Regions from separate parts of the Streptomyces sp. NPDC046876 genome, predicted to be linked through region 1. Evidence: riboswitches for the same ligand, from Rfam matches in the RefSeq annotation. Region 1 holds a riboswitch; the other holds the start of a gene.
What was found. A riboswitch is a leader RNA that binds a small molecule or an ion and turns the genes downstream of it on or off. The one in region 1 is predicted to bind S-adenosylmethionine.
Positions count from the first base shown of each region.

Region 2: another riboswitch for S-adenosylmethionine. It lies ahead of ABZ924_RS25305 (aminotransferase class V-fold PLP-dependent enzyme); the one in region 1 lies ahead of thrC (threonine synthase).

Region 1 is NZ_JBEYXK010000155.1:886-8,563, reverse strand. Features, by position in the region: gene ABZ924_RS36590 (phosphoribosylanthranilate isomerase) at 1-339, opposite strand, end outside; gene ABZ924_RS36585 (Uma2 family endonuclease) at 477-1,082, shown strand; gene groL (chaperonin GroEL) at 1,192-2,811, opposite strand; gene ABZ924_RS36575 (cold-shock protein) at 3,199-3,402, opposite strand; gene ABZ924_RS36570 (MoaD/ThiS family protein) at 3,799-4,077, opposite strand; gene thrC (threonine synthase) at 4,115-5,419, opposite strand; SAM riboswitch class I at 5,437-5,590, opposite strand; gene ABZ924_RS36560 (glucosyl-3-phosphoglycerate synthase) at 5,789-6,766, shown strand; gene ABZ924_RS36555 (trehalose-6-phosphate synthase) at 6,871-7,678, shown strand, end outside.
Region 2 is NZ_JBEYXK010000057.1:6,006-13,683, reverse strand. Features, by position in the region: gene ABZ924_RS25320 (Rieske 2Fe-2S domain-containing protein) at 1-492, shown strand, start outside; gene ABZ924_RS25315 (cytochrome bc complex cytochrome b subunit) at 489-2,114, shown strand; gene trpD (anthranilate phosphoribosyltransferase) at 2,276-3,340, shown strand; SAM riboswitch class IV at 3,439-3,555, shown strand; gene ABZ924_RS25305 (aminotransferase class V-fold PLP-dependent enzyme) at 3,788-5,215, shown strand; gene ABZ924_RS25300 (hypothetical protein) at 5,298-5,669, shown strand; gene ABZ924_RS25295 (Lrp/AsnC ligand binding domain-containing protein) at 5,696-5,977, opposite strand; gene ABZ924_RS25290 (rhomboid family intramembrane serine protease) at 5,974-6,699, opposite strand; gene ABZ924_RS25285 (hypothetical protein) at 6,827-7,066, shown strand; gene ABZ924_RS25280 (NYN domain-containing protein) at 7,110-7,678, shown strand, end outside.

The DNA of each region.
Region 1 (7,678 bases):
CCGCTCGACGCGCTGCGCGGTGGCCCGCAGCAGGGTGCGGCCCTCGGCACGCAGGGCCTCGTAGTACTCCGGGCCCTCGTCCCCGTGCAGCTGCACGCCCCGCACGCCGCTCTCCTCGGTGAACCGCCGGACCTCTTCGACCGTCTGCCCGCGGAACACGCCGACGGTGAGCACCCCGTCCGGCACCCGGGCGGCCAGCTCCCGCGCCGCGGCGGCGCCGACCGTACGGGGGCTGCCGGGCGCGAAGACGAACCCGACGGCGTCGGCCCCGGCGGCCACGGCCACGTCGACGTCGTGCGCGGTCTTCAGGCCGCAGATCTTGACGAAGAGATCGCTCATCCCCCCAGTCAACCAAAGTCACCCGATCGGCGCGGACCCCTTCCGGGGACCGGGCACGGCGACTGTCCCGCCCCTAGCCTGGGACCAGGTTCACATCCAGGGCGCGGCGCGCCATACGGAGGACGACGGTGACGATCATGACCGAGCGACCCACCCCCGTGGAGACCACCGAGCGGCCCACACCCATAGAGACCCCGGCGCCGCCGCCGACCTTCGAACGTCTCCTGCACATGGTCGAGGAGATGGACACGCCAGACGGCTTCAAAGCCGAGCTCATCCGGGGGAAGATCATCGTGTCGCCGTGGTCCAAGCTGCGTTACTACCGTCCGATGCGGGCATTGCGCGAGCAGCTCGGAGCTAACGCCCCCGAAGGGCACGTGGCGGACATCGCGCCGTTCCTCTTCCGGTTCCCCCAGGCGGAGCGCGGCTACGGGCCCGACCTCTTCGTGGCGGACGAGAGCGCCTTCGAGGCAGACGGCCGGCACGCGGACGCCACCGCGCTGTCGCTGGTGGCCGAGTTCACCTCCGTATCCACCAAGGACGCGGACTGGCAGGAGAAGCTCGAGGTGTACGGCCAGGTCGTCCCCGTCTACCTGGTCGTCGACATGCAGGAGTCGGAGATCACCTGCTTCTCCGACCCCTCCGGGCACGGCTACCGCTCCCGCCGGACCGTGTCCTTCGGCAAGCCGCTGGAGGTGCCCGAGCCGTTCGGGTTCGAGCTCGACACCGCCGGGCTGGCATAGCCGCCGCCCCGGCGCCCGGCCCGTACGACGCCCGAGGGCGGCACCCCCTCCGTAGTGGAAGGGGTGCCGCCCTCGGTTCGAGAACAGCCGATCAGCCGGAAGGGGCCGATCAGAAGTCCATGTCACCGCCCGGCATGCCGCCCGGAGCGGCCGCGGCCTTCTCCGGCTTGTCGGCGATGACGGCCTCGGTGGTCAGGAACAGCGCCGCGATGGAGGCGGCGTTCTGCAGGGCGGAGCGGGTGACCTTCGCCGGGTCGATGATGCCCTCGGCGAGCATGTCGACGTACTCGCCGGTCGCGGCGTTCAGGCCGTGGCCGACGGGGAGGTTGCGCACCTTCTCCACGACGACGCCGCCCTCGAGACCACCGTTGACGGCGATCTGCTTCAGCGGGGCCTCCAGGGCCAGCTTGACGGCGTTGGCACCGGTGGCCTCGTCGCCGTCCAGCTCGAGCTTCTCGAAGACCGCGGAGGCCTGCAGCAGGGCCACGCCACCACCGGCGACGATGCCCTCCTCGACGGCGGCCTTCGCGTTGCGGACGGCGTCCTCGATGCGGTGCTTGCGCTCCTTGAGCTCGACCTCGGTCGCGGCACCGGCCTTGATGACCGCCACGCCGCCGGCGAGCTTCGCCAGGCGCTCCTGCAGCTTCTCGCGGTCGTAGTCCGAGTCGGAGTTCTCGATCTCGGCGCGGATCTGGTTGACGCGACCCTGGACCTGGTCGCTGTCACCGGCACCGTCGACGATCGTGGTCTCGTCCTTGGTGATGACGACCTTGCGGGCGCGGCCGAGCAGGTCCAGGCCCGCGTTCTCGAGCTTGAGGCCGACCTCCTCGGAGATGACCGTGCCGCCCGTGAGGATGGCGATGTCGCCCAGCATGGCCTTGCGGCGGTCGCCGAAGCCCGGGGCCTTGACCGCGACGGAGCGGAAGGTGCCGCGGATCTTGTTGACGACCAGGGTCGACAGGGCCTCGCCCTCGACGTCCTCGGCGATGATCAGCAGCGGCTTGCCGGACTGCATGACCTTCTCCAGCAGCGGAAGGAGGTCCTTCACGTTGCTGACCTTGGAGTTGACGATCAGGATGTACGGGTCCTCCAGCGAGGCCTCCATACGCTCCATGTCGGTGGCGAAGTACGCCGAGATGTAGCCCTTGTCGAAGCGCATGCCCTCGGTGAGCTCCAGCTCCAGACCGAAGGTCTGGGACTCCTCGACGGTGATGACGCCTTCCTTGCCGACCTTGTCCATGGCCTCGGCGATGAGCTCGCCGATCTGGGTGTCGGCGGCGGAGATGGAGGCGGTCGAGGCGATCTGCTCCTTGGTCTCGACCTCCTTCGCCTGGTCCAGCAGGGCGCCGGAGACGGCCTCGACGGCCTTCTCGATGCCACGCTTGAGGGCCATCGGGTTGGCACCGGCAGCCACGTTGCGCAGGCCCTCGCGGACGAGCGCCTGGGCGAGGACGGTGGCGGTGGTCGTACCGTCGCCGGCGACGTCGTCCGTCTTCTTGGCGACTTCCTTGACCAGCTCGGCGCCGATCTTCTCGTACGGGTCCTCGAGCTCGATCTCCTTGGCGATGGAGACACCATCGTTGGTGATCGTGGGGGCGCCCCACTTCTTCTCAAGGACGACGTTGCGACCCTTGGGGCCAAGGGTGACCTTGACGGCGTCGGCGAGCTGGTTCATGCCGCGCTCGAGGCCGCGCCGGGCCTCCTCGTCGAACGCAATGATCTTGGCCATCTGAAGTGGTCCTCCAGGACTGGGGTTCCCCCTGCGCCGCCAGGCGCGCGGGGAGGGTGGACTGCTCCGGACCGCGCCTGCGCCCGCGACGGACGGCCTGCGTGTCCGGCGGTTCCTTCCCGCCGGACCCTGCGGGCCTCACCGACCCGGTCCTGTGTAGTAGCACTCTCACTCGGAGAGTGCTAACGCCAATGATTAGCACTCGGCCCCCTCGAGTGCAAGCGGCTTCGGGCGATGACAGGCCACGCGCCCGCCACGGCAGGCCACGCACGCCCCACGGCGCGCCCCGCGCGCCCCACGGCGGGCCCCGGGTACGACGAAGGGCCCGCACCCCTCCTCCGGGGTGCGGGCCCTTCGTGTATGCGTCGGTGGTCGACCGCGCCGGGCTTAGACGGCGAGCTTGACCATGTCCGCCTGCGGACCCTTCTGGCCCTGCGAGATCTCGAACTCGACCCGCTGACCCTCTTCAAGGGTGCGGTACCCGTCCATCTGGATGGCGCTGTAGTGGACGAACACATCCGCACCACCGTCGACCGCGATGAAGCCGTAGCCCTTCTCCGCGTTGAACCACTTGACGGTGCCCTGAGCCATGCCTAACTCCCCTATTACTGGCCCTTGCGCAGGACCGCACTTCGCGGTCCCGGGTCAGAACTTGCGCCGGAACGCCTCGACCGCGGCTGAATGTATCTGCACCGGTGCTGTCTGCAACAGGTCAATCCGACGAGAATTCTGGTCACTCAGAAAGCGCAAAATGAGATGAAAATTTGGCATTTACCCGGGCAACTCGGACCTGACATATCGCGCCAAAGCCCCATACCGCGCACCCACATTGACTCAATGTCAACCCTCACACGACCCGTTCATATGCAGCGGGCAAGAACAGCGGAGGGGACTTCCCCAACTCTACCGCGCCCAACCAAGCAGAATTGCCCCCTCCGCTTAATGCCGGAGGGGGCAATTCTGGGGTGGGCACATCAGGAGCCGGCGTCAGCAGCCGCCCGCGACCGCCGGGATGATCGAGACGCCCGCGCCGTCCGGCGTCGCCGTCTCCAGGCCGCCTTCGAAGCGCACGTCGTCGTCGTTGACGTAGACGTTGACGAAGCGGCGCAGCTTGCCCTGGTCGTCCAGGACGCGGGCGGCGATGCCCGGGTGGTTCGCCTCCAGCGACGCGATGACCTCGGCCAGCGTGGCGCCGTCGGCGGGCACCTCGGCCTGGCCGCCGGTGTAGGTGCGCAGGATGGTGGGGATGCGGACGTTGACGCTCATGGCGCTACTGCCTTTCCGGAAGTGCGGGGGAGGGTGGTCAGGCCAGGCCGGCGGCGCGGAACGCGTCCAGGCTGGGGCGGATGGTGGCGGTCTGGCCGCTGTCCGCGGCGACCGCCTCCAGGGTCTTCAGGCCGTCGCCTGTGTTGAGGACCACGGTGGTCAGCGACGGGTCCAGGCGGCCGTCCTCGATCAGCTTCTTCGTCACGCCGACGGTCACGCCGCCGGCGGTCTCGGCGAAGATGCCCTCGGTCCGGGCGAGGATCTTGATGGCCTCGACGACCTGCTCGTCGGTCACGTCCTCGACGTAGCCGCCGGTGCGCCGGGCGATGTCCAGCACGTACGGGCCGTCGGCCGGGTTGCCGATCGCGAGGGACTTGGCGATGGTGTTCGGCTTCTGCGGGCGCACCACGTCGTGGCCGGCCTTGAACGCCGTGGACACCGGGGAGCAGCCCTCGGCCTGCGCACCGAAGATCTTGTACGGCTTGTCCTCGACCAGGCCCAGCTTGATCAGCTCCTGCAGCCCCTTGTCGATCTTCGTGAGCTGGGAGCCGGAGGCGATCGGGATGACGATCTGGTCGGGCAGCTGCCAGCCGAGCTGCTCGCAGATCTCGTACGCCAGCGTCTTGGAGCCCTCGCCGTAGTAGGGGCGCAGGTTCACGTTGACGAAGCCCCAGCCCTCGCCCAGCGGGTCGCCGATGAGCTCGGAGCAGAAGCGGTTCACGTCGTCGTAGTTGCCCTCGATGCCGACCAGGTCGCCGCCGTACACGCCGGCCATGACGACCTTGCCCTGCTCCAGGTCGTGCGGGATGAACACGCAGGAGCGGAAGCCGGCCCGGGCGGCCGCGGCGCCGACCGCGCCGGCCAGGTTGCCGGTGGAGGAGCAGGACAGGGTGGTGAAGCCGAAGGCGCGGGCGGCCTCGACGGCGATCGCGACGACGCGGTCCTTGAAGGAGTGCGTCGGGTTGCCGGAGTCGTCCTTGACGTACAGCTTGCCGGTGACGCCGAGCTCCTTGGCCAGGTTCTCGGCGTCGACGAGCTTGGTGAAGCCGGGGTTCAGGTTCGGCTTGGCGGCCACGTCCGCGGGGACGGGCAGCAGCGGGGCGTAGCGCCAGATGTTGTTCGGGCCGGCCTCGATCGCGGCGCGCAGAGTGTCGGGGTCGGCGGTGGGCAGCTCGTACGCGACTTCCAGCGGACCGAAGCACTCGACGCAGGCGAAAATGGGCCCGAGCTCGAAACGGGTACCGCACTCCCGACAGGACAGGCCCGAGGCGGGGCCGAGGTCGACGGCGGAAGCAGAAGCGGAGGTTCCGGCAGCAGGGGTGGCAACGGTCTGTGCAGCCATGATGGCGAGGCCCTTTCTCCTCATCTTCCCCATGGCGCATTTCGCCATGAGACGGAATTGGCACCTTCCCTAGCCGGGGACCTCGCTGCTGCTGCACGCAGTGGCGGGAAACCGACTGGAGGGTTGCCGGGGCTTCAACGGGCCGTGTCCCTCTGCCCCTCTGGATGAGCGGTATGGCACCGGGCCGCGCGCTCTGCGGCGCACCCCGGGCATTTGTACGCGGGACCCCCGGCATGCGGCGGTCCTTCGCGTTGTTCAAGACTGTAACCGAAGGCTCGGGCGGTTGAGACGGCTGTCCGAAGCGCGAGATGGATCACTTTTCGGCCAGAACGGCCGCGGAACAGGACGAGGGAAGCAGGAGTGCCGAAGGTGCTGGAAGAGGTGGAGCGCTGGCTGGCGGACCGCTCCTGGTCCGTGGCCGACCGACCGCTCGACCAGCTGCTCGCCGCGAAACGGGCGGCGGGCACGACGGTCAGCGTCGTGCTGCCCGCCCTCGACGAGGAGGCGACCGTCGGCGCCATCGTGGAGGTCATCCGGCGGGATCTGATCGACGGCCGCGCCGTCCCGCTCGTGGACGAGCTGGTCGTGGTCGACTCCGGCTCCACCGACCTGACCGCCGAGGTCGCCGCGAAGGCCGGCGCCCGCGTCGTGCACCGCGACGAGATCCTGCCGCGGATCCCGGCCCTGCCCGGCAAGGGCGAGGTGCTGTGGCGCTCGCTGCTGGCCACCACCGGCGACATCGTCTGCTTCGTCGACGCCGACCTGCGGGACTTCTCCTCCGCCTTCGTCACCGGGATCGTCGGCCCGCTGCTGACCGAGCCGGACGTGCAGTTCGTCAAGGCCATGTACGACCGCCCGCTCGGGGACGCCCCCGGCCAGGGCGGCCGCGTCACCGAGCTCGTCGCCCGACCGCTGCTCAACCTGCACTGGCCCCAGCTGGCCGGTTTCGTACAGCCGCTGGGCGGGGAGTACGCGGTGCGCCGCTCCCTGCTGGAACGCCTGCCCTTCCCCGTCGGCTACGGCGTCGAGCTGGGCCTGCTGGTCGACGCGCTGCACACCGTCGGGCTGGACGCGCTCGCGCAGGTGGACGTCGGCGTACGGCTCCACCGCCACCAGGACGGGCAGGCACTGGGCCGGATGGCCGCCGCGATCTACCGCACCGCGCAGCTGCGGCTCTCGCGCGGGCACTCCCCCAGCTACCGCTGGGGGTACCCCCACGTGCGGCCGGTGTTGACGCAGTTCGAGCGCGGGCCGGACGGGTTCGTACCGAGGACGCACGCCGTGGACACCGAGGAGCGGCCGCCGATGCTGGAGGTCAAGGAGTACGTAGGGCGGCGGGTGGCGTAACACGGCCTTGCGGGCCGCGTACGGGCTGCCTACCCGCCCGTACAGGTCGCGTAAGGGGAGGGAACGGACGTTTGAGCGGGCGCGGGCCGGGCTAGGTTCGCCGCATGGCTTCCGAGGCTTCCCAGACTTCCCACGCCCTCCACTCGTCCCAGGTACTCGTCGCAGCCAACCGCGGGCCGCTCTCCTACGCCCACGGCGCCGACGGCGCCCTCACCGCCCGGCGCGGCGGCGGCGGCCTCGTCTCCGGCCTGTCCGCCGCGCTGGGCGGGCAGCCGGACGCGCTCTGGATCTGCGCCGCGCTGTCGGAAGGGGACCGCGAGGCGGTGCGGCGGGGCGTCGCCGAGCCGGGCGTGCGGATGCTGGACATCGACCCGGCGGTGTACGACGCCGCGTACAACGGCATCGCGAACTCGGTGCTGTGGTTCACCCACCACCACCTGTACGACATCCCGCGCACCCCCGTCTTCGACGCGGAGTTCCGGCGCCAGTGGGAGGCGTACACCGCCTACAACCGGTCCTTCGCCGAGGCACTGGCCGAGGAGGCCGCCGAGGGGGCGTGCGTCCTGGTGCAGGACTACCACCTCGCGCTGGTCCCCGGGCAGCTGCGCGAGCTGCGGCCGGACCTGCGGATCGCGCACTTCACGCACACGCCGTGGGCGTCGCGGGACTTCCTGGACATGCTGCCGGGCGACATCCGCAGCGAGCTGCTGTGGGGCATGCTCGGGGCGGACGTGGTGGGCTTCCACACCTCGGCATGGGCGCACGCGTTCATGGCGGGGGCGCACCTCGACGACGAGCGGGGGACCGCTGAACCGCGGATGCCGACGGGGACGGGCGGCGAGTGGTACGTGGCCAAGGTGCCGCGGGGGCCCGGGGCGGTGCGGCACCTGCGCACCGACGTGGCGGTGTACC
Region 2 (7,678 bases), on a different contig from region 1:
GAGGACAAGCTGCGCAAGACCGTGTGGGCCAAGGGCAAGCTGCTCATCAACCAGAACACGATGGAGCCGCTGCGTCCCGAGGACGTCCAGACCGGTTCGCTGACCTTCGCCATGCCCGAGGGCCTGGAGGAGGCGCAGCACGACTTCCAGACCCAGATCGCCAAGGCCGCCCTGATGATCGTCCGGATCAAGCCGGAGGACATCAAGGACAAGCGGGAGCTGGAGTGGTCCCACGACGGCATCGTGGCCTACTCGAAGATCTGCACCCACGTCGGCTGCCCGATCAGCCTGTACGAGCAGCAGACGCACCACGTGCTCTGCCCGTGCCACCAGTCCACCTTCGACCTCTCCGACGGCGCCCGTGTCATCTTCGGCCCGGCCGGCCACGCGCTTCCGCAGCTGCGGATCGGCGTGAATGGTGAAGGCTTCCTCGAGGCGCTCGGCGACTTCGAGGAGCCCGTCGGTCCTGCATTCTGGGAGCGCGGCGCATGAGCACTGCCACTGACACGAAGCGCAAAGCGCCCGCCGGCGAGCGCGTAGCGGACTGGGCGGACGGCCGCCTGGGCATCTACAGCCTCGCCAAGGCGAACATGCGCAAGATCTTCCCGGACCACTGGTCCTTCATGCTGGGTGAGATCTGCCTCTACAGCTTCATCATCATCATCCTCACGGGTGTGTACCTGACGCTGTTCTTCCACCCGAGCATGAACGAGGTCGTGTACCACGGCTCGTACGTCCCGATGCAGGGCGTCACGATGTCCGAGGCCTTCTCCTCGACGCTCGACATCAGCTTCGACGTCCGCGGCGGTCTGCTCATCCGGCAGATCCACCACTGGTCGGCGCTGATCTTCGTCGCGGGCATGGTCGTGCACATGATGCGCGTCTTCTTCACCGGCGCGTTCCGCAAGCCGCGCGAGGTCAACTGGATCTTCGGCTTCCTGCTGCTGGTCCTCGGCATGTTCACCGGCTTCACCGGTTACTCCCTGCCGGACGACCTGCTCTCGGGCACCGGTGTCCGCTTCATGGAAGGCGCGATCCTGTCCGTGCCGGTCATCGGCACGTACCTGTCGTTCTTCCTCTTCGGCGGCGAGTTCCCCGGCGGCGACTTCGTCGCGCGGTTCTACTCGATCCACATCCTGCTGCTGCCCGGCATCATGATGGGCCTGCTGGTGGCCCACCTGATCCTGGTCTTCTACCACAAGCACACCCAGTTCGCGGGTCCCGGCAAGACGAACAACAACGTCGTCGGCATGCCGCTGCTGCCCGTCTACATGGCCAAGGCCGGAGGCTTCTTCTTCCTGGTCTTCGGTGTCATCGCGGCCATCGCGGCGATCGCCTCGATCAACCCGATCTGGGCGCTCGGCCCGTACCGCCCGGACCACGTGTCCACCGGTGCGCAGCCCGACTGGTACATGGGTATGCCGGAAGGCCTGATCCGTGCCATGCCCGGCTGGGAGATCAACCTGTGGGGCCACACGCTGGTGCTCGGCGTGTTCATCCCGCTGCTGCTCTTCCCGCTGGTCCTCGGCGCGATCGCGGTGTGGCCGTTCATCGAGTCCTGGGTCACCGGCGACAAGCGCGAGCACCACATCCTGGACCGCCCGCGCAACGTCCCGACCCGTACCGCGTTCGGTGTCGCCTGGATCGCGGAGTACATCGTGCTCCTCATCGGCGGCGGCAACGACATGTTCGCGCAGTACTTCCACCTGTCGATCAACAACATCACCTGGTTCGTGCGGATCGGCTTCTTCGTCGTCCCGGTGCTCGCGTTCATCGTCACCAAGCGGATCTGCCTGGGTCTGCAGCGCCGCGACCACGACAAGGTGCTGCACGGTCGCGAGACCGGCATCATCAAGCGCCTGCCGCACGGTGAGTTCGTCGAGGTCCACGAGCCGCTGTCGCAGGACAAGCTGCACACGCTGACCGCGCACGAGCAGTACAAGCCGCTCGAACTCGGCCCGACGGTCGACGAGAACGGCGTCGAGCGCAAGGTCGGCCGCATGGAGAAGCTCCGCGTGAAGCTCAGCAAGGGCCTCTACGCCGAGAACAACCAGATTCCGAAGCCCACGGTGGAGGAGTACAAGGAGATCCAGAGCGGCCACGGCCACCACTGATCCCGTAGGGGACTGATTCCGGTCAGTTCCGGTGTCGCCACGGCGAGAGCCCCGTCCAGGGTCTGGACGGGGCTCTTTGCCGTGTTCCGGGCTGGATAGGCTGAAGCCTTCAAGACCTCTTCATTCGACTTCATTCGACGGTGGACCCTCAGGAGCGGACCATGAACGTTGTGACCCCGGCAGGCGGCGACAGCGTGGCGGCCCCCACCTGGCCGGGCGTCCTCGACGCCCTGCTCGGCGGCCGGGACCTGCACGCCGACGACACCGCCTGGGCGATGGACCGGATCATGCGGGGCGCCGCCACCGACGCCCAGATCGCCGGTTTCGTGGTGGCCCTGCGGGCCAAGGGGGAGACCGTCGAGGAGATCAACGGCATGGTGCGCGCGATGTACGCGCACGCCAACCTGATCGAGGTGCCGGGCCGGACCGTGGACATCGTCGGCACCGGCGGCGACGGCGCCAAGACGGTGAACATCTCCACGATGTCGTCCATCGTCGTCGCCGGCACGGGCGCCAAGGTCGTCAAGCACGGCAACCGGGCCGCCTCCTCGGCGAGCGGGGCCTCCGACGTGCTCGAGAAGCTCGGCGTCAACCTCGACCTCACCCCGGTGCGGGTGGCCGAGGTCGCCGAGGAGGCAGGCATCACCTTCTGCTTCGCGGTGAAGTTCCACCCGGCGCTGCGGCACGTCGCCGCCGCCCGCCGGGAGCTCGGCATCCGGACCACCTTCAACTTCCTGGGCCCGCTGACGAACCCGGCCCGGGTGCGGGCGCAGGCCACCGGCGTCGCCGACGCCCGCGTGGCGCCGATCGTGGCGGGCGTGCTGGCGGAGCGCGGCTCCTCGGCGCTGGTGTTCCGCGGGGACGACGGCCTGGACGAGCTGACGACGACGGCGACCTCCCGGGTGTGGTGGGTGCGCGACGGCCGCGTGCAGGAGCAGCCCTTCGACCCGCGCGACGTGGGCATCGGCCTGGTCGACGTCTCCGAGCTGCGCGGCGCGGACGCCTCGTACAACGCGGACGTCGCCCGCCGGCTGCTGGCCGGCGAGACCGGCCCGGTGCGCGACGCGGTCCTGCTGAACACGGCGGCCGCCCTGGTGGCGCTCGACCCCGGCTCCGGCTCCCTGGAGGAGCAGATCCGCGAGGGCATCGCCCGCGGGGCGGAGGCCATCGACTCCGGGGCCGCGCGGGCCGCCCTCGAGCGGTGGGTGGCGGCCAGCAACGCGTGAGCTGACGGATCCCTTCCGTCGATTTCCGGCCAGGCCCCGGTCCCAGCATGCGGACCGGGGCCTTGTGCGTGCGGGATCTTGTGGCAGGATGCTGCCCAGGTCACGAGTGACAGCGTTTTGGCCCCGGCTTGCTGTCCGGCAACCCTCCTTCCGTGGCGGGGTGCCCCGGGTGATGACCAGGCCGCAGGCAACAAGGTCTGCGGCAAGCGCGGATCCCTCGACACCAGGGGTCCTGGTCTCTCGAGGAGCGTTTTTCCGTGAGCAAGCGAATGCGATAGGGCGAATCCGCCCCTTCTTCACCCCTCGGAACAGGGTCCTCTTCGCGTACCCGCACCCCTTCCGAGACCTTTCCCCGTACCCCGGACGACGGCCGGCCCGTAGCGCCGCCGTACCCGCCCACGGGTGACCTCCGAAGCCATTCCGCCCTGCCTGCCGGGAGAATCCGCCATGTCCGCATCCCTGAACGCCGCGCCCACCGCTGTCGCCACCGCCACCGCCACCGCCGCCTGCGACCCCGCCCGTACCGAGCCGCTCGCCGTGCTCGGCCGCGACGTCACCGTCCCCCTCGTCACCGGCGGGGAGGTCACCTATGCGGCCCTGGACTATGCGGCGAGCGCCCCGGCCCTGCAGCGCGTGTGGGACGACGTGGCCGCGTACGCCCCCTACTACGGCAGCGTGCACCGCGGCGCGGGCTACCTCTCGCAGCTGTCCACCGACCTGTTCGAGCAGAGCCGGGACGCGGTCGCCGCGTTCCTGGACTGCCGCCCGTCCGATCAGGTGATCTTCACCCGGTCCACCACCGACTCCCTGAACCTGCTGGCGGCCGCCCTGCCGGCCGGCTGCCGGGTCTTCGTCTTCGAGACCGAGCACCACGCCTCGCTGCTGCCGTGGGACGACGCGCAGGTCACGTACCTCAACGCACCGCGCACCCCCGGCGAGGCCGTGGCCACCCTGGAGCAGGCCCTGGCGGACCGAGACCCGTACGGTCCCGCGCTGGTGTGCGTGACCGGCGCCTCCAACGTCACCGGCGAGCTGTGGCCGGTGAAGGAGCTCGCCGCCGCCGCGCACGCCCACGGCGCGCGGATCGTCCTCGACGCCGCCCAGCTGGCCCCGCACCACCCCGTCTCCGTGCAGGAGCTGGACGTGGACTGGGTGGCCTTCTCCGGGCACAAGCTGTACGCGCCCTTCGGCTCAGGCGTGCTGGCCGGCCGGGCCGACTGGCTCCAGCAGGCCGAGCCGTACCTGGCGGGCGGCGGCGCCTCGCGGCGGGTCACCCGCCGCGAGGACGGCGGCGTCGAGGTCGAGTGGCACACCACGGCCGCGCGCCACGAGGCCGGCTCCCCGAACGTCATCGGCGTCTACGCGATCGCTTCGGCCTGCCGGGCCCTGACGGAGGCCGGCTTCGACGCCCTCGTCGCCCGCGAGCGCCACCTGATCGCGAAGGTCCGGGCCGGCCTCGCGGACGTCCCGCAGGTGCGGATCCTGTCCCTCTTCGGCGACGAGGCCCCGCGGGTCGGCGTGATCTCCTTCGTGGTGGACGGCTGGAACAGCTCCCACTTCGCCGCCGCCCTGTCCGCCGAGTACGGCATCGGGGTGCGCGACGGCCTGTTCTGCGCGCACCCGCTGGTCCGCACCCTGCTGGGCAGCGCCCCTCAGGAGCCGGGCGAGTGCGGATCCCCGGAGGCGGCGCCCGGCGAGCTCCCCCAGACTTCGTCCGGGGTGACCCCCTCCCTGAACGCCATCCGCGTCAGCTTCGGCGCCGGCACCCCCGACGAGCACGTGGACCGCTTCGTCCGCGCCGTCAGGGAACTCGTCACCGAGGGGGCGAAGTGGCAGTACCGCACGGAGGAGGGCCGCTGCGTCCCGGCCGTGTGACACCCTGCCGCCGTTGCCCCTGGACGACCTACTGGGACCCGGTCCCGACCGTCCGCGCCGCCGCCGGCCGCGTCCTTGCGCAGTGGGGCGCGCCGGTGCTGGACTGGAGCGCCCCGGTCCCGGGCCGCCGGGAGAAGCGCAGCCGGCGCGACGCCTGATCTGCGCCGCCGAGGCCGATCCCTTCGCCGGCTACGGCGCCGATGGCGACCTGTACTGGACGCCGGAACCGGTCCGGGACTGGTGGCGCGAGCGGGGGCGGGTGCGCGAGTGGGCCGTGGGCGCGGCCCGGACCTGGTCGGCGTCGGCGAGCCCGTACGAGCGCGAGGCCGCCCTCGGGGCACGGGAGTACGTCGCGCACATCGACACCGGCCTCGGCGACTGCCTGCGCGGGTACGTCTTCCGGCTGGCCGAGGGCCGACCGGCCGGGCCGGGGGAGGCGCTGCCCCGGCTGTGAGCCGGGGGCGGTGCGGCGGACGGGCCCTACGCGTCCAGGCCGATGGCGAAGGCCGCTTCCAGGTCGTGCTGGGAGTAGGTGCGGAAGGCCACGTGGGTGTCGGTGGCCTCGACGCCCGGGATCTTGCTGATACGGCCCGGGATGATGTCCGCCAGGTCGTCGTGGCGGGCCACGCGGACCAGCGCGATGAGGTCGTACGTACCGGTGACGGAGTACACCTCGCTGACGTTCTCCAGCGCGGCGATGGACTCGGCGATCTCGGGGATGCGGTCCACGCTGGTCTTGATGAGCACGATCGCGGTGATCATGGCTGGCTGTCTCCCTCGGTGGCCGTCGCTGATCGCCTCACTCTAGTCGTACGCCGGTAGCGCCCCCACGCGTAGACGAAGCCGAGCGAGAAGCCCACCAGGTGGGCCAGGTACGCCACCCCCGGCCCGCTGCCCGCCCGGTGCGCCGCCAACCATTGCAGGGCGAACCAGAACAGCAGCACCAGCCAGGCGGGGAACCGCAGCGGCAGGAACAGCAGGAACGGGAACAGGCTCGTCACCCGCGCCCGCGGGAACAGGCACAGGAACGCCCCCAGCACCGCCGAGATCGCGCCCGAGGCGCCGACGAGGGTCTGGTCGGAGGAGGCGTTGGCGGCCGCGTACGCGGCGAGGGCCAGGTAGCCGGTGCAGACGTAGAAGCACAGGAACGCCGGGCGCCCCATCCGCTCCTCCGCCATGGCGCCGAAGACGTACAGGAACAGCATGTTCCCGAGCAGGTGCAGCCAGCTGCCGTGCACGAACAGCGCGGTCAGCGGGGTCAGCAGGGCCCGCCCGGACCCGGTGAAGAGCTCGTCCGGGACCACGCCCCAGCGCCGGAAGTACGCGCCCCCCGTCTCCAGGAGCCGCTCGCCGGTCCCGTAGGAGGGGTTCAGCCCCGACGCCGGGCCGAGCACGAACACCAGGCAGCAGCCGGCGATCAGGGCGTGGGTGGCCACCGGGCCCCGCGCGGCCTCGCGCACGGCAGCCCGCCACTTTACGATCATGCGATTGAGCATGACCCAACCGGCCCCGCCCTACGCACCGGCAGGCCGTAGGGTTACGTGCTGCGGTCCGCCGATTCGCGCAGACGGCGGCTTTAATTGAATCAGCTACGAAGGAGAGAGCGGCCCGATGACGGTTCCCCTGCCGACCGACACCACCCGGTGGCGCTGCACGCTGTGCGGCAACCTCACGCGCTTCGACGTCACTCGTTCGTCGAAGGTCGTGGAGTACGTACACCTGGATCTCGCCGGGGAGCCCAAGGTCGAGGAACGCGAGGTGGTCAGTGAGACCATCGAGTCGGTCCGCTGCCGCTGGTGCAACGCGGTGGACCAGATCGAACTCGTGGACAGGCCGGGCGCGGACTCCTGAGGGAGCCACGCCCTTTTCGGAAAGATCACGGTAGGGGTGACGGATTGTGGAGCCAGCAAGCGGCGCTGAGCCGGCCGATGCGGCCGGCGACGCCGCCGAGGTGCTCGACCGCCCGCTGCCGGAAGGCGTGCGGCGCCGGGTCGTCGCGCTCGTCTCGGACGCCTTCGGCGGACTGACGGTCGCGGACCTCCCGGCGCAGCTGCGCCAGTACGCCCGGTTCACCCCGACCCGGCGCGCCAAGTTCGCGGGCAACGCCATGGCCGCGGCCGTGGAGAGCGACGCCGTCTTCCGCGGCCGCGTCGCCGAGAAGGTGCGCGAGGCCCAGCCGGAGCTGGCCGGGGCGCTGGACGCCGGTGCGCCGCCCGCCGCCGCCGACCCGCTGGACGTGGCCGCGGCCGCGTACGTGCTGCGGCCGGCCGGCTGGGTGAAGCTGGTGGCCGCCGCGGGAGAGGAGGCGCAGCGCGCCGACGCCGAGCGGGCCGACGAGGAGACCCGGCGCGAACTGGACCGGCTGCGCGAGGAGCTGGCCCACGTACGGGACCTCCAGCGCGCCGGCGGGGAGCAGGTCCGCGCCGAGCTGGAGGCGGCGCGCAAGGAAGCCGAATCGCTTCA